DNA from 4 places in the Marinococcus salis genome. Region 2 is predicted to be linked to each of the others. Evidence: a T-box and tRNA genes for the amino acid it is inferred to sense, from the RefSeq annotation. Region 2 holds a T-box; the other regions hold tRNA genes.

Region 1 (4,326 bases), on a different contig from region 2:
CAACTGCCAAACACTATAGAAACGATACTGAAGCATCCGAAAAGAAAGGTAGAAGTTCAGTTTCCAGTGGAAATGGATGACGGCCATACCCAGATGTTTACAGGCTACCGCACACAGCACAATGACGTTCTCGGGCCGGTGAAAGGCGGCCTCCGTTTTTATCCCCAAACAGATGAAGAGGAAACAGAAGCGCTTGCTGCCTGGATGACATTTAAGTGTGCACTGGTGCAGATTCCGCATGGGGGAGCGAAGGGCGGAGTCGTATGTGACCCGTCTCTTCTGAGTGACCGGGAAATTCGCCAGGTAAGCCGGGGGTACACCGAGGCGCTGTTTGACCTGCTTGGCCCGAATAAAGATGTGCCGGCTCCGGATGTGTATACAGATCCTAAGATCATGAGCGTAATGATGGACACGTATTCCCGTATGGCCGGAGGACATGAGCCCGGCGTTATCACTGGGAAGCCGCCTCTCGTCGGTGGTTCAAAAGCAAGAGAATCAGCGACTGCCCGCGGCGCTGTGTATATTATTGAAAAAATGCTTGAAAAAGAAAACAAGCGTGCTGAAGATGTACGCGTAGCCGTGCAGGGATTTGGCAACGCCGGTCAGATTGCTGCGAGACTTTTGTATGATATGGGCTGTAAAATTGTTAGCGTCAGCGATTCCAAAGCAGCTCTTTACGAGGAAAATGGGCTTGATATTCCAAGAGCCCAACAGGCAAAAGCAGGGAATGGGCTGCAGGAATACGGAGAAAACTATATGCTTGAAAACAATATGGACATTCTTTACACAGAGGCTGACATTCTGATCCCAGCTGCCATGGAAGGCGTTATTACAGAAAAGAACGCAGAGCGGGTAAAAGCGCCGAAAATTATGGAACTTGCAAACGGACCGACAACGCCGGAAGCAGATCATATTTTAAAGGACCAGGGGCAGCAGGTGTATCCGGATATTTTAGTGAACGCCGGAGGAGTCATCGTATCGTATCTGGAGTCGGTCCAGAACCACATGAACTACTATTGGTCTGAAGATGTAATTAATGAACGAATGAAAGCCTTTATTCTTGAGGCGTATGAACAGACGGAAAAATCCGCCTACGAGCACAAGACAACGAATAGAAACGGCGCCATGACCTTTGCTATAGGCCGCCTGCAGGAAGCAATGGGTTATCGTGGCTGGATTTAAAAAATTAACGAATTATACGTGAAGCTATAGCCATAGTGCATAGAACGAGATAAAATGCTAAGTGTGAGTTTTTCCGGAAACGGGAAGGAAAATGCTAAGAGTTCTAGGAGGGATTAGATGGATTGGTCAAAAGAATTTGATTTTCATAAAAATGACACAGAAGACACTACGGCAGAAAAAATGAAACGTATCAGCAAGTGTATTGATAAGCTCTGGGGCGATTTCGACGAGGTTTTAATGGAAATTGTGGACCAGGGTGAATTGGAAAAAGAAGACTACAGAAAACGGTTCAGAGATGAAACTTTCACCATTGAACTTCTGGAATCAGAATTAAAAGGTTCCGTCAGCGGTCACTTCGACCGTAATATTGACGTTATGGTTGATTTAACACTGGATGAGCCGAAAAAGAAAGCACTCAGTCAGGTATTTCTACCAAACGATAAGCTGTACCTGATTGATACACGCAGCAACCAGTGGGTAATTGCCGAAGCCGGCAAAAAGCCAAAAGACTGCACGAAGCTGGAGAAAAAGCATATAGAGCAGGTATTTGCTCATATGCTCCGCGAATACAAAGTAACGAATTAATAGCAAAACAGGCACCCAGCTTCATAGTTGGGTGTCTGTTTTATCATATAACTTAAAAAGGAAACCTTGACAATAAGCGCTTTTACACGTATTCTTACATTTGTCTTTGCTCTTTGCGACAGAGGTTTCTGTATCCTTATGAATGTATATTTGCCCTAGTAGCTCAGGGGAAGAGCAACAGCCTCCTAAGCTGTAGGTCGCAGGTTCGAATCCTGCCTAGGGCGCCACTTGTAAAAATGTACCCCCGTGCCGGCGCACGGGGGATTTTAATATTTACTCTTCGACTGGCTGAGTGAGGGCCGGGGGATGCATATTTTATTGTGCCTTGAAATTTCCAATATAAAAGTTGCCTTTGGGAAAATGTATGTCCAAAAGTGAAAAAGGTTTGAAAAGACCGGACAGATGCACTAAAATTAAATTAAAGATTCTGACAAAAAGCGGGAAGGGAGTTAAAATGATTATTATTATTTTATCCCTGATGTTGTTTGCTGTGCTCACTTATTTATTTTACGAACTGTGGAACACAAATGCAGAGATGAAAGAAAATAGGCAGCATTGTTCACTACTGTACGGAAGCTCGCTGCTTGCGCTTGTGTTGTTAAATACATCTATGCTTTTATGAAACTTCGCCGAGGCGGAGTTTTTTTGTGAGATTTGGTAGTGCTAAACTAATAAATGAAAGAAAGTGATGGAAGTATGTATCATCCTGGAATTGTATAATATAAGGTAGTAACCAGGATAATAATCTGCAATAGGGGTTGCAGCTATAATATTATTCACTGAAGAAGCACAATTGGAGTGGGGAATATGGGGAAGTTTTATGCGATTGTTACAGTGCTTGGCCTGGGCATTGCCGGACTGTTCGGATATCATTGGTACGATACAGAGTCGAGCATACAGACGATTCACATGCACAAAGAAGGCAACAATTTATCGAGAGAAGCAAATGTGCCTGCTGCATCGCCTTTTTTTCTATTCAACGACAGGGGAGAATTACATTTTTTGAGCGTTACTGAAAGAAATATTATGTCCCAAAAGCAACAGAAAAAATATTAAAAAGCAGGCAGAAAACTTTAATAGAGCAAGGCTTGTTTTTATGGAAGAAATTGAATGTGCCTTAACGGTTGCTTTTCAAACCCTGGAATGTGAATATATAATAAAGAAAAGATTTGCCCAGGCAGTGGGAGCCAGGGCAATTGTGGAAAGCAAACTTTATGGAATAACGATTATAGCCGATAGTGGGACATCTGCCGGAACCTGCTCTTATAGAGCGGGTTTTGTACGGTTATTTGCAGGGAGGGAAGATATTTTGACTTCAATTATAGCTCATCGGGGGGCTTCAGACCGCCGCCCGGAAAATACAATGTCGGCTTTCCGCCAGGCCGTTACAGACGGGGCAGACGCAATTGAAACAGACGTGCAGCTTTCAAAAGACGGGGTTCCAGTATTAATTCATGATACGCTTTTGAAACGAACGACTGGAGCTTCCGGGAGTGTTCATGAATATACATACAAAGAACTGCAGGACTTAAGCGCTGGGGCGTGGATGAACAAACGATACCGCAAAGAAAAAATCGTCAGCCTGGAACGTCTGCTGCAGGAAACAAGCACGGAAGAGATGAAGTTTGTGCTTGAGCTGAAAAATTCCAATGTTGCACATAAAGGGCTTGAAGAAGCTGTAATTAACCTGCTGAATGACTACAAAAAGATTGAGTCAGCTACCGTGTCAAGCTTTAACCACCGCTCGATGGCCTACGCCCGGGAGTTATCGGAAGAGGTAAACATCGCAATTCTTTATGCGGTGCATCTATACCGACCGTGTGAATACGCGAAAATTGTCGGGGCTACTGAGCTTCATCCTCATTACCGTACAATTGACAAAGCTTGGATTGACGACGCTATCAACGCGGAACTGGAAGTAGTTCCGTACACTATTGATAAAAAGAGTGGATGGAAAAAAGCCATAGAGGCTGGCGTTACTGGGATCATTACGAATAAGCCTAAGGCACTGCAGCAGTATTTATATCCCGCAGAACCAGAACAGCTAGAGGGCGGCCCATTGAAATCAAACTCATCGGAACAACCCAAACAGCTGGAAGAAAAGGGAGCCTCGAAAGAGTGAAACTTCCTTTCGCAGCGCGTGTCTATAATTTCATTGACCGAATAACAATCATATTAAAAGAAGCCTGCCTTTACAAAAAAGGGGGCTTCTTTAAGTGCTCTTTTTTGATAATCCGAGCATCCGGTACTGCTAAAACGGTCACTACAGCAGCCCTACTTTTTCAAGTCCACGCGCAATCCCGTCATCACCTACATCAGCTGTAATATGGCGGGCACAACTTTTGACCTCGTCCGGGGCGTTCCCCATAGCAACACTGTTGGGTACGTACTGAAGCATTTCTACATCGTTATAATTATCCCCAAAAGCATAGCAGTTCTCAAGCTCGATGCCGGCTTCAGCGATGAGGTTTTTAATACCGTTTGCTTTGGATCCTCCTGGAGGAATAACATCGAGAGAGTAAGGATGCCAACGTACAAATCGCAGATCCTGCATCTGAT
Region 2 (4,326 bases):
GTAAATTTAAGAGAGGAACTCAAAGAAATACGGGAGAAGGGGTGGGCTTTGAATAGTGACCAATTAGAAATGGGAATGATTTCGATGGCAGCTCCAGTAACGGACAAAAGAGGAGAAGTAGTAGCTGCTGTAAACTGTGCTACTCATTCAGGTAGATGTGATGTTGATAAAGCTATAGAAGAATATTTGCCATTACTAATAAAGACTTCTAAATCTATTAGTAAAAAGATTGACTTTGAAATTATTTAATTAAGAGTTGTATAAAAGGCTTAATTTTAAGCTAAGCTAAAACAAACCTCAACGTTAGATTGAGGTTTTTATTGACTTAAGTTAATATATTTTAAGATTTATAGGTTGCATATTGCATAATCTTCAAAACATTTTCTCAAATTCTCTAAATAATTATTTTACAAAACGACCCTCTTTAACAAAGGCGACAAGCATTATTACCGTAAAGTATGGGATGTTTCTATGGTGATCGACGGCGTTGGGCCTGGTTGATGGTCCGCTGAATGAACGGAGCTTTGGCTGCCGTATAACGTTTTCGGTCCTGCGGATACAAACGAGCTAACATCTGTTTTAATTGCTCATAGTACTGGCGTTTGGCGGAAGACCTACGCAGCTCCTCTCGAAACAGCCACTGATTGTTCCACGCTTCACTCTGGTACACATAGATGTGCAGATGGTGCGTGCCGCCTCCCCGTTGCCCTTTGCGGAAAAATCGCCGCTCGGGCATATCGGAGTGATGGACCTCTTCGTACCCTATGACCTCCAGTTGCCCTTTCCACTCGTCGACCTGGTCCAGCCTCTCGACCCCGAGCATCATATCCACCACGGGCTTTGCTGGTAAACCTGGAACAGCAGTACTGCCAATATGTTCTATCGGGAGCTGAACATCTCCGAGAGCGAAACAGATATTTTCGGCTTCCGCAGCGTATTCCTCCTTCCAGGCTGCATTGGAATTCTGAAGATAGACCTTTTGGTTCATAGCGTTAGCCTCCTTAAGAATCTTCCTCCGTAAGAAAGTGATCGAATGTGGTTTTCCAATCCTCGTGCATAGCGCCTTTCCTACTTGGAGTCATCACATTTCTTTAGGTGCCTGAATGCCAAGCATCCGTAACCCTTCTTCCAGCACGATCGCCGTGGCCTGCACCAGAGCCAGCCGCGAAGGTTGTTCCGCATCTTCTCCCCGAATACGGACCTGGCTGTAATACTTGTTAAAGCTCTGGCTTAAATGAATTAAATACTTGGCAATGACCGAAGGCTCCCTCTGATGATAGCTTCTTTCAATAACCGACGGAAAAGCTGCCAGCGTTTTAACGACATTCCAGCTCGGAGCATCCGTTAACCCCTCCTCCACCGACGACGGATGATAACCGGCCTTCCTTAAAATCGAACAGGCTCTTGCATGCGTATACTGTACATACGGTCCTGTCGTCCCTTCAAACCGCAGCATATCCTCCAGCTGAAATTCGATATCATGTTGCCGTTCGTGCTTTAAATCATGAAAAATAATCGCCCCGACACCGACCATTCGCGCGGTTTCTTTCTTGTGCGCGAGCACCGGATTTTTGTCCTCAATGTTTCGCTGGGCCAGCTCAATGGCTTCCTGAATCACTTCTTCCAGTAAAATCACTTTTCCTTTTCTCGTCGACATTTTCTTCCCGTTTTGCTGGATAAAGCCAAACGGGATGTGGACCATCCCCTTGGCCCAAACGTATCCCATCTTTTCCAGAACCAAAAACAGCTGTTGAAAATGCAGCCGTTGCTCGTCCCCGACAACATAGTAGGACTGATCAAATTGGTAATACTGATGCCGATAAATAGCAGCGGCCAGATCCCGCGTGGCATACAGAGTCGCTCCATCCGATTTCCGGATCAGGCATGGTGGCAGCTGACGATCACTCAAATTCACGATTTCCGCTCCCTCGGACGCTTCCAGTAGCCCCTTTTCTTGAATCAGTTGGGCAGCATTCTCCATTTTGTCGTTGTAAAAGGCTTCGCCCTGATACGTATCAAACGTTATACCCAGCAGATCGTAAATCTTTGAAAATTCCTGCAGAGATTCGCACCGGAACCACCGCCAGAGACGGTCCGCTTCTTCATCCCCCTGCTCCAGCTTTCGGAACCACTGACGGGCTTCTTCTTCCAAATACGGCTCAGCCTCCGCTTTTTTATGAAACAGCACATACAAGTCCAACAGCTCTTTAATCGTATTCCGCTGTACCTGCTCCTCCGAACCCCAGCGCGTATAGGCCGCCATTAATTTCCCGAACTGGGTGCCCCAGTCACCTACATGGTTAATTTTAACCGGGGTATATCCACACTTTTCTACAATGTTCGCCATGGCATTACCGATTACCGTCGACCGTAAATGCCCCATGGAAAACGGCTTTGCAATATTGGGTGACGAAAAATCCAGCGTAATCGTCTTTCCCACGCCCCATGTATGTGTTCCGTAACCCTTTCTTTCTTGTTGAATGCGCTGAAGAAGCTGTTTGCTGACGGCTGCTTTGTCTAAAAACCCATTCACATACGGTCCATCGGCCACCACTTTTTCAAACAACGGGCTATGGATGCTGTCAGCGAGCCATCCAGCGATCTCATTCGGGCTGGATCGGAAATGCCTGGCCAGCACAAAACAAGGAAACGCCAGATCTCCCTGTCCGTCATGCTTTGGGTGTTCAATTAACGCCTGCACCTCCTCCATCTCCAGTACATGATGAACGTGGGGCACAATGGCTTCGGCATACTGTTTTTCATATTCCATCATCTTCTTTTCCTCCTAAATAAGGCATAAAAAATCCCGCCTCTGATTAGAGACGAGATATCACCCGCGGTACCACTCCGTTTGTTCCGAAGAACCTTCTTGCCCATTGATAACGAAATGACCCGACGGTTCCTACTTGCTTTCAGACCGTTCCTCCGAAGTGCGCTTCATCATGCACCGTCTCTCAGGCTTCCACCGTCCCTGAGTCGCTGCAGACAGGCCGCATCACTACTCTCTTCTTCCCCGGATATGATTTATTAATGATCGAGTATATACGTGAAGGATGGAAAAATCAACCTTAAAATCATAAATGTGGTTTTCGAGGCTGTCATTTTTCCATAAATTGTGATATTTTAACAGAAGTTAAATCAACCTTAATGCAACATTTTATCCAATAAAGCACTTTGACGAAAGGACGAAAGCCCATGTAGGCAGCTCATCTTTTTCCCATATAAAAACTAAATACTAGTGGGTGATATGATGGGCCGTAAGCGTTCGTTCTTTTTGTTGTTGAGTAATCAGTCTATCGCCAGTGCCTGCGATATTTTTTATCTTGTAAGTATTATCAGTATCGTTTACGAACGCACTTCTTCCGTGTTTCTCGTTTCTCTTATTCCTTTTATCAATACTTTTTCCCGGTTTTTTGGCGGGCTGTTCGCTCCCTGGATACTGGAAAAAGGGAGCCTGAAACCGATTTTAGCTTCAGCCTCAACAGGCAAAGGACTGCTGTTGGTGATCCTGCCTGTGCTTCTCCTGCGAGGTATCAGGTCTTCATTTTTAATCTGGGCGTTGACGGTTGTAGGCCTGATTGCCGTACTGGACAGCTGGATTATGCCAGCCCGGAACGCTTCTCTCCCGAGAATCGTCCCCCGGCATTCGCTGGTTCGGGCAAACAGCCTGATGGCCATGTCGGATCAAACAATTCAATTAGCCGGATGGCCTGTTGGCGCTCTGTTCATCGTACTGTTTCCGCCAGGTGCAGTGCTTATAGGCACCTCCCTTGCCTTTATGGTGATTTCTTTTCTGCTTCTCGGCGTTCGTATTGAGAGAAGTGTTGCTTCTTTTCAAACCTCTTCGGGCCCATCGATGGCAGCAGTCCTTCAAGCAGGGTGGAAGTATGTTTGGAAGCATCGTCCGCTGCGCACCATGTTTATTGTCGACGGCATTACCTCTTTAACAGGAGCCATCTGGATTGCTGCGTTATTGTATGTGTATGTTACCGAGGTGCTGCAGGAAAATGAGTCGTGGTGGGGGTACATCAATGCTTCTTTTTTTGCCGGCCTGATGATTGGAGGCATGCTCTGCTTCCGGTTTGAAAAGGCACTTCAGATAAAAGCCCGGTATTTTTTAATCGGCAGCTCCTTTTGTGTTGCGGTTTTCACCTTTTGGTTCGCGTTTCCGGCTTCCAGCGTTTTTGCCCTGCTCATTTCCCTTTTGATCGGTATTCCGACGCAGGTTCAGGAGGTTACACAGATTTCTCTGATTCAAACCCATACGGAGGAAAAACAGCTGGCAAGGGTGTTTTCCGCCAGAGACGTAATTTTAACCAGCTTTTT
Region 3 (4,326 bases), on a different contig from region 2:
AAAATTATGCTTCGTGATCGGCATCGTAATACCCAGGATATCTGCTTCCTGAAAAGCGTCCGTACCAATCACGGAGGTAGCTACCTGACCGGTCACAACCACAAGAGGGAGAGAGTCAATCATAGCGTCAGCAATGCCGGTGACCACGTTTGTAGCTCCTGGTCCTGACGTTACGACACACACACCGGGCTTCCCTGAAACTCTTGCATATCCCTCTGCTGCATGAATGGCCCCCTGCTCATGCCGCGAAAGGATATGACGGATACCGGTACGGTAGATTTCGTCGTAAGTGGGAAGAATAGCCCCGCCGGGATAGCCGAAAATAGTGTCTACATTTTCCCTGGCCAAAGCCTGGATCAGCATGCTTGAGCCACTCATTTCCTGGTTTTCGTCTTTCAGTTCGCGCCCTTTTACTTCTCTCACTCTTGTATTCATACTCGCTCCTCCTTTTATACTCAAATCTTTTCTTTCTCACTGCCTGCCTCTATATACGTCCTCCGAGAAGGGAACTACTGGATAATAAAAAACGCCCTTTCACCTCCAATAGACAGCTGCTGCTGCTCTAAAGGGGCGAAAAGACGTCTGCTTTTCACGGTACCACCCTTTTTTACAATAAGCTCGCACTTATTGCCTTAAGAACCGCTTTTCCGGTTCGGTTTGCCATAACGGAGGCCCACTCGGCATCCGGCTTTCCCTACTCAGGTTCAGGAAAGCTCTCAAGGGGGAGTTCAATACGATTTCCTGCTGCTCTTTCAGCCACGGCAGCTCTCTGTGAAGGAAAATACATTATTTACTGGTCCCTGTCGTCGATTTCTCAATACTATTTAATTATATTGTACATCTATTCAGTCAATTAGCCAATCTCTATGCGGGAATTGTCTGAATAAACTTTTACTCCGTCCTCTACTACTTTCTGTCTGAAAGCGCGCAGAAGACGGTTTGTTTCTTCTCCCGGCTCCCCGTCCCCAATTATTCTTCCGTCTACCTTCACAACGGCAATGACTTCTGCAGCTGTGCCGGTCAGAAAGACCTCCTCGGCGGTATAGACGTCGTGTCTTGTAAAGGCCTCTTCGCGCACGTCGTATCCCATGTCTGCAGCCATTTCCAGAATCGCCTGCCGGGTGATTCCCTCTAAAGCTCCAATGTATCCCGGCGGCGTCATCAGCGCTCCATTTCTAATAATAAAGATATTATCTGCGGACCCTTCCGCGACATACCCCTGATCGTTCAGCATCAATGCCTCACTGACGCCGGCCAGGCTTGCTTCCATTTTCACCAGTATATTATTCAGATAATTTAATGATTTCACCTTAGGACTTAACACATCCGGCCGGTTCCGCCGGGTCGCCACTGTCACAATTTCAAGGCCGTGCTCATAAAATTCTTTTGGATAGATTGCAAGCTCCTCTGCGATAACTATGATAGAAGGATTTGCACACGATGCAGGATCCAGGCCAAGGTTTCCTACGCCTCTTGAAACGACAAGCCGGATATAAGCATCTTCAAGTTTATTTTTCTGCAGTGTCTGCCTGATGATTTCCGTCATCTCTTCTTTAGATTGAGGTATATCAAGCATGATCGATTTCGCAGAGTGGTATAAACGCAAAAGGTGTTCATCCAGCTTGTAAATATTGCCATTGTATACGCGAATGCCTTCGAAAACGCCATCGCCGTATAAAAAACCATGATCATATACGGAGATTTTGGCATCTTCCTTTTTGACGAATTCTCCGTCCAAAAATATCCATTGTTCCGACACTGATATCACCTCTGCGTCCCTTCAATCTATCGTCTGCCTTTCTAATTTAACAGGGTAATGTGTACACCCTCAAAAGGCAAATGTTCTTTCTCTGACTACATTTTTAACGTTTGACGTATATATTACGCCCAATCTAGTTTGTGGTCAACCATTTTAAATAAACTTTTTAGATAATTTGTACTTCTGCATCAGATATAAGTTCCAGTGTCCACTATGCTGAAATATAATCTTCCATATTTTCCGCTTTTCTCTTTTCCAACAGCGGTTTGAAAGTAAAATAAAAGGGACAGAAAAGGAGGCCCCTTTTCTGTCCCTTGAACATATCGATAATTAAAAATGGCGTCCCAGGCAGGACTCGAACCTGCGGCCTACAGCTTAGAAGGCTGTTGCTCTATCCAGCTGAGCTACTGGGACATCTGTTTTTTGCGACATTCATTATGTTAAAATATTTTTCCTTAAAAGTCAATAAAGGTTTCCAGAGGGATTTTATTCACCCTCTGGAAACGGAAAGCTTTTTGAAAGATCAAGAAGCTCATTGCCTGAGTCTCTCTCGTAAAAATGGACGTTAATCGACTGGCCCTGATTGGAGACATTTACGATAGCATACGTCTGTTCGGGCCGTTCCTGCGGAAGCAGCAGGCTTCCGGGATTCACAAAAATTGTTCCGTCTTCTTCGAACGCCCCAGCTACGTGAGTATGGCCGGAGCATACCAGGTCAGCGTTGATTTGCTCAGCTTTAGAAAAGAGCGAAGCATACGATGTTTTCACCTGGTATAAATGTCCGTGAGTAAGATACGTTTTAATGTGCCCCACATCTACCGTTAATTCATCAGGGAAATTTCCCGGACTGTCGACATTGCCCTGTACGATGTGCACATTATTTAACAGTTTGTCATCCGGCGAGGCTTCCGAATCCCCGCAGTGCAGCACAGCACTTACTCCTTCCTGATGACGGTCGAGTACCTGCTTTAATACTTCTTCGCTTCCATGATTGTCGCTTACCACTAAAATGTCCATTGATTCTGCCTCCAACTCTTTATGATTCATAAAATTATTTTCAGCTGTCCAGCAGCAGCTTCCGGCCCTGAGCCCAAAGCTTTTCAAGCGCCCTGCCCCGATGACTGATACGGTGCTTTTCTTCTGCATTCAACTCTGCCATCGTCTTTTTGTAGTCTGGCAAATAGAACACAGGATCATAACCAAAACCGTTAGTTCCAGCCCGCGCCTCTGCTATTTCCCCTTCACACGTTCCCGTAAATGTATGCACACTTCCGTCTGGCAGTGCCACGGCCAGCACACAAACAAAACGGGCGCTGCGTCTATCACGAGGAATATGCTTTAATTCCTGTAAAACTTTTTCCATGTTCGCTTCGTCATCTTTGTTTTCTCCTGCATACCGGGCAGAGTACACGCCCGGACGGCCGTCTAAAGCATCAATCTCCAGACCTGAATCGTCTGCAATCACTGTACAGTTGAGATGGTCTCTCACAGCTTCTGCTTTAATAATGGCATTTTCTTCAAAGGTAACGCCTGTTTCAGGGATATCGTCAATCTTTTTCTCCAGTAAAGATTCCACTTTATACTGACTGCCAAACATGTGTTCAAACTCTTTTACTTTGCCAGCGTTTTTTGTAGCTATTACGATCGTTTTCAATTACACCATCCTTCCGCTGCCATCATCTGAAAACTTTTCTTCGATAGAAGCCGCTGCGGGCCCAATAACCTGCTTTTGAAGCTGAATGATCTCATATACTCCTGTCTCTGCAGTATCGAGCATATCATTAAGCTGTCCTCTTGTATACGAGGCTTCTTCCCCTGTACCCTGTACTTCTACGTATTCCCCGTTTCCAGTCATCACTACGTTCATATCTACATTTGCCTGTGAATCTTCTGCATAAGCAAGGTCGAGGATGGTCTTCTGTTCAGCGTTAAGCCCTACAGATACAGCCGCTAAATAATCCGTTATGGGAAAGCCTTTGAATTTCCCCTGCTCGTGGTAGGACTGCACAGCCATAGCAAGTGCAATAAAGGCTCCTGTTACCGAAGCGGTACGAGTCCCTCCGTCGGCCTGAATGACATCGCAGTCAATCCATACGGTGCGTTCACCGAGAAGTTTTAGATCCACTACCGCCCGGAGCGCACGCCCAATTAAGCGCTGAATTTCCATAGTCCTTCCCGTAAGCTTGCCTCGTGCCGCTTCCCGGATATTACGGGTTTCAGTCGCTCGTGGCAGCATCGAGTATTCTGCCGCAATCCATCCTCTTTTCTCCCCACGCATAAAAGGGGGGACCCGTTCTTCAATACTCGCCGTACAAATCACCTTTGTCTGTCCAAAGGAAATCAGCACCGAGCCTTCAGGATGCTTTAAATAATCTGTTTCAATTTGAATAGAACGAAGTTCATTCCATTCCCTTCCGTCCAATCGATTCATACAATCTTCCTTTCTTTTCACTCCTGGTAAACCTTCCGCTAGTATCAAGCCGAATAGAAACTACCTGTTCTATATGTTGGTCCATCCATTGGTTTGCTATGTTTCGGAATTCTGTTTCAGGGCCTGTAGTATAAAA
Region 4 (4,326 bases), on a different contig from region 2:
AAGAAGGCCATAGTCATGAAGAAGGCCACAGCCACGAAGAAGGGGAAACCGACGAAGAGCATGCAGAGCATGAAGAAGAAAGCCACAGTGAAGAAGAGCATGCCCATGATCACGGGGGCACAGATCCTCATATATGGATCGATCCGGTTCAGGCGAAGGAAGCGGCTACTGTAATTAAAGAACAGCTCGTTGAAGCAGATCCTGATCATGAGCAGGCTTATGAAGAAAACTATGAGGAACTGACAGCAGAACTCGATAAAATCAACGAGCGATTCCAAACTCTTGCAGAAGAAAGCAGCAAAGATCAATTTATCGTTTCCCATGCAGCTTACGGCTATTGGGAGGAACGGTACGGACTCGAAGAGATAGCTATTAACGGAGTGAATGCCCAGAGCGAGCCGTCCACGCAGGAAATCAATGAAATTATCGATACAGCAGAAAAAAATGATCTGAATGCTATTATGGTGGAAGAAAATATTCCATCCGATACGACGGATGTTCTTCAGGAAGAAATCGGGGCGGAGGTTTATACGTTAAACAACCTTGAGTCCGCCAGTGAAGAAGAAGTTGCTGACGGGGTTACCTACGTTTCGCTGATGAATCAGAATGTCGATAATCTTGAAAAAGCACTGAATGAATAACTTTTCGAGCTTCTCACTTGTGATTTTCTCTCCCTATCCGCTACAATATAGGTATTCGGTGAAGGAAAGGAAGGATTTTAATGAATTTTGATTTTTACGTCAATGATATAGTACAAGCTTCCCGAGACGAAATCGAAGAAGCTGGTTACCAGTCTCTCCGTACGCCTGAAGAAGTCGATGAGGTGTTGAATAAAGAAGGCACAACGCTCGTCATGGTAAACTCTGTATGCGGCTGTGCTGGAGGCATTGCCCGTCCGGCAGCAGCTTACATGACGAATTATGATACGAAGCCCGACCGGCTTGTTACCGTATTTGCAGGTCAGGACAAAGAAGCAACAGAACAGGCCCGTTCTTATTTCACAGGGTTTCCACCGTCATCTCCGTCATTTGGGCTCCTAAAAGACGGCGAACTCGTTCGTATGGTGGAACGTCATGAAATCGAAGGCCATGAACCGATTCAGGTTGTTCAAAAACTCGAAGAAGCTTTCGATCAATACTGCGCAAAATAATAAGTGCCCTCCGGGGCGCTTTTTTTTTTGCAAAAAAAGAGCTCCTCTCTGGCCGAGGAGCCTATGGCACTTACTTTTCTAAATGATAAATATTGCCGTCCTGCTCTACAGTAGTATCGACATCCGGAAACACGATTTCGCTTGTTTTGGGCTCGAATTCCTGAGAGGTCTCAAAGCCAACCCGAAAGTCATTGCTTTTGGTGGACGGGCCTTCTTCTTTAGTTACGCTGTACCATAAGGTTTTACCGTTGGAGGCAATTGTTGTCTGAGGTTCGCCTATGTTAGCTTTGAATGTTACTTCTGCCATTTGTTATCCCTCTTTCTTCGTGTAAGATCTATAAAGGGTTCTTCCCTTCATCGCTTTTGCTTTAAACGTCATTTGCAAAAATAAGAAAAGACAGCAGGGGCGTCTTGACGCTCAGGTTTAGATTCATGGTATACTGTTTCGGACTACATAAATGAAAAGGGCGGAGACAAATGATTCAAACGTATTATGAAAAAATTCAGGAATACTTAAATATGGACGAGGAAATTTCGTATGATGAGTTTCGCGATTACTACCAGAATGTCATCGATGAGCTTGATACAAACGCCTCCGGCTACGAAGAGGAGCAGGTATGGAAAGCTTTATTTATTACGGAAAGCCTCATGTCCAACGCCGAAGACCGCCAGAAACGTACGAAAAAAAAGCAGGAGGCAAAAAAGTTCGGCAAGATGCATGAACGTTCCAAAGTGTATTCCCAGCATTTCACTAAACGGCTGCAGGAAGCAGGCTACAGTGAAGAAGATATCAACGGCCAGTTTGAAAAAATGCTGGAGGGTTCTTCCGAAGAAACATAATTTAAAAATGGGTTGACTTTACTATTCGTTCATTGGTATAGTATTCATTGTCTTGTTAAAACATATGACAAAAGCGCCTATGGTGAAAGGGATATCACTCGAGATTCCGGTTCTCGCATTCCAGGTTCGAGTCCTGGTAGGCGCACCAATGAATAAATGTGTGAGCAAAGGAGCTATTCCTTTGCTTTTTTATATGCTGTTTGGAATGTAATGGGCGCGTGCAAGAGGACCAGGGCTGAAACATCTTAGTCAGTTTCCCTGCGCCCGGGTTTACGATATAATACAGATACGAATGAACAAACAGAGAGGTTTTTTAGATGGGGAGATTCCGAATTGGCTATCGGACGCTGAAGACAGCAGTAGGTACTGCTATATCCGTATACATTGCCCAGCTGCTGCAGCTCGATTACTACATATCGGCAGGCGTCATTACCATTCTTTGTATTACCACGACCAAAAGAGGCTCTCTGACAGTCAGTATTGAACGACTCGTCTCCTGCGTGATCGGCCTGGGAGTAGCGAGTGTATTTTTTGAACTAATCGGCTACAATCCAGTGGCTGTTGCGATGCTGTTTCTGATCAGCATTCCACTCAGCGTAGCGGCTAATGCCGCCCGGGGAATCGTTACAAGCAGCGTGATAGTTCTGCACCTTTATACAGAGGGACAGGTGAGCGCAGGCATATGGATGAACGAGCTGGCAATTATTTTTATCGGTATCGGGGTAGCTTTAATCATGAACCTGTACATGCCGAGCAGTGAAAAAAGCCTGGCCCAGGACCAGTTAAGCCTCGAAGACGCTTTCCGCAAAATCTGGGAGGAATACGCAAACTACCTTCGCTTTGGAGATAACATCTGGGACGGCGGGGAATTTTCGGAAGCAGCTAAAATTATTGATGAAGCTAAAGGAAAAGCTCTGCGGGACATAGACAATCATTTTCTCCGGGATGATGACTACTTCTACCACTACTTCCGCATGAGAGAAAAGCAGTTTTCGGTACTCGAAAGTATTTTGCCGTTTATTTCTTCCATTGACCAGTCTGTGCCCCAGGGGCATAAAATGGCTGATTATATGGATGAGTTAAGCGACGCCGTCTCTCCGGGCAATACTGCCGGCTATTTCTTATATCGTCTTGACGAGATGAAGCTTGAAATCCAGCAGATGGAGCTGCCAAAGACGAGGCATGAATTCGAAATACGATCTTCTTTATTTTACATTTTGTATGAAATTGAAGAATACCTGCTCATTAAAAAAATGTTTAAACCCGACCCGAAGCGGACGCACACCATATCGGGCAAGCGATTAAACAGGCAGAAGGCACGAAGGAATAAATAAAAAGCAGAACCCCGGGCATGGGCGCCCGGAAGTTCTGCTTCCTCCTATACATACAAGCAGAGCAGAGGTATTGATTTAAAACATTACTGCTCCGCCCATTAACAGGCTGCTGCCGACAAGCGCAAAGATCATAATGTAAATAATGACTTTCTGCATTCTAACCCCCGCTTTCAATGGAAACTAATGCTCAAATTATAACACAGCAGGCGAAAAAATATATAATAAACCTAAGCAATCCGCAAAGGAGTTATAATAGTGATGGCAAATCAAGAACGTTTAATACAGGAATTTATCGAACTGGTACAAATTGACTCGGAAACGAAACACGAAGCCAAAATAGCCGATGTCATTAAACGGAAATTTCAGGAGCTGGGGCTTGAAACGAAAGAAGATAATGCAAAATCCCTCACCGGTCATGGAGCAGGAAACCTGGTCTGTACGCTGAAAGGCACGGACAGCATAAAGCCGGTGATTTATTTCACCGCCCACATGGATACGGTCGAACCGGGGAAAGGCATTGAGCCCGAGGTGCAGGACGATTATATTGTATCGATGGGAGAGACCATTCTCGGTGCAGATGATAAGGCAGGAATTGCTTCCATGCTGGAAATGGTAAAAGTTCTTCAGGAAGAAGAGGCCTCCTACGGCGATATTCAATTTATTATTACAGTCGGGGAGGAATCCGGACTGGTGGGAGCAAAACATCTTGATACGGGTCTCGTGCATGCTGATATGGGCTATGCGCTCGACAGCGACGGGCCTGTAGGTACTCTTGTCACTGCTGCACCGTACCAGACGAAAATGCATGCTGCTATTTACGGAAAAAAGGCGCATGCGGGAGTGGAGCCTGAAAAAGGCATATCGGCCATCAGTGTCGCTTCTAAAGCAATAACCAAAATGCCGCTCGGACGAATTGATGAAGAAACCACAGCTAATATTGGAAGCTTTGCCGGGGGCACCCAGACCAACGTCGTGTGCGATGAAGTTGTAATTTCTGCAGAA

Evidence for each region. A T-box is a leader RNA that pairs with one kind of tRNA and senses whether it is charged. The one in region 2 lies ahead of argS (arginine--tRNA ligase), so its partner is inferred to be a tRNA-Arg.
Region 1: it encodes a tRNA-Arg, which carries the amino acid that the T-box ahead of argS (arginine--tRNA ligase) is inferred to sense. The anticodon was not compared.
Region 3: it encodes a tRNA-Arg, which carries the amino acid that the T-box ahead of argS (arginine--tRNA ligase) is inferred to sense. The anticodon was not compared.
Region 4: it encodes a tRNA-Arg, which carries the amino acid that the T-box ahead of argS (arginine--tRNA ligase) is inferred to sense. The anticodon was not compared.

What each region holds. Positions count from the first base shown of each region.
Region 1 covers NZ_JBQOJB010000020.1:26,085-30,410, reverse strand. The annotation lists gene ACTTK6_RS13845 (Glu/Leu/Phe/Val family dehydrogenase) at 1-1,182, shown strand, start outside; gene ACTTK6_RS13840 (hypothetical protein) at 1,300-1,767, shown strand; tRNA gene ACTTK6_RS13835 (tRNA-Arg) at 1,920-1,994, shown strand; gene ACTTK6_RS13830 (hypothetical protein) at 2,222-2,389, shown strand; gene ACTTK6_RS13825 (hypothetical protein) at 2,575-2,823, shown strand; gene ACTTK6_RS13820 (glycerophosphodiester phosphodiesterase) at 3,077-3,889, shown strand; gene ACTTK6_RS13815 (Cof-type HAD-IIB family hydrolase) at 4,031-4,326, opposite strand, start outside.
Region 2 covers NZ_JBQOJB010000016.1:24,876-29,201, forward strand. The annotation lists gene ACTTK6_RS12535 (IclR family transcriptional regulator domain-containing protein) at 1-249, shown strand, start outside; gene ACTTK6_RS12540 (GrpB family protein) at 470-988, opposite strand; gene argS (arginine--tRNA ligase) at 1,082-2,770, opposite strand; T-box leader at 2,816-3,023, opposite strand; gene ACTTK6_RS12550 (MFS transporter) at 3,248-4,326, shown strand, end outside.
Region 3 covers NZ_JBQOJB010000006.1:3,324-7,649, reverse strand. The annotation lists gene ilvB (acetolactate synthase large subunit) at 1-435, opposite strand, end outside; T-box leader at 564-816, opposite strand; gene ilvE (branched-chain-amino-acid transaminase) at 854-1,759, opposite strand; tRNA gene ACTTK6_RS07195 (tRNA-Arg) at 2,097-2,173, opposite strand; gene ACTTK6_RS07190 (metallophosphoesterase) at 2,246-2,776, opposite strand; gene ACTTK6_RS07185 (XTP/dITP diphosphatase) at 2,817-3,413, opposite strand; gene rph (ribonuclease PH) at 3,414-4,190, opposite strand; gene racE (glutamate racemase) at 4,159-4,326, opposite strand, start outside.
Region 4 covers NZ_JBQOJB010000003.1:56,740-61,065, reverse strand. The annotation lists gene ACTTK6_RS03675 (metal ABC transporter solute-binding protein, Zn/Mn family) at 1-641, shown strand, start outside; gene ACTTK6_RS03670 (BrxA/BrxB family bacilliredoxin) at 722-1,150, shown strand; gene ACTTK6_RS03665 (hypothetical protein) at 1,221-1,457, opposite strand; gene ACTTK6_RS03660 (hypothetical protein) at 1,628-1,990, shown strand; tRNA gene ACTTK6_RS03655 (tRNA-Arg) at 2,064-2,138, shown strand; gene ACTTK6_RS03650 (aromatic acid exporter family protein) at 2,308-3,324, shown strand; gene prli42 (stressosome-associated protein Prli42) at 3,400-3,480, opposite strand; gene ACTTK6_RS03640 (M20/M25/M40 family metallo-hydrolase) at 3,583-4,326, shown strand, end outside.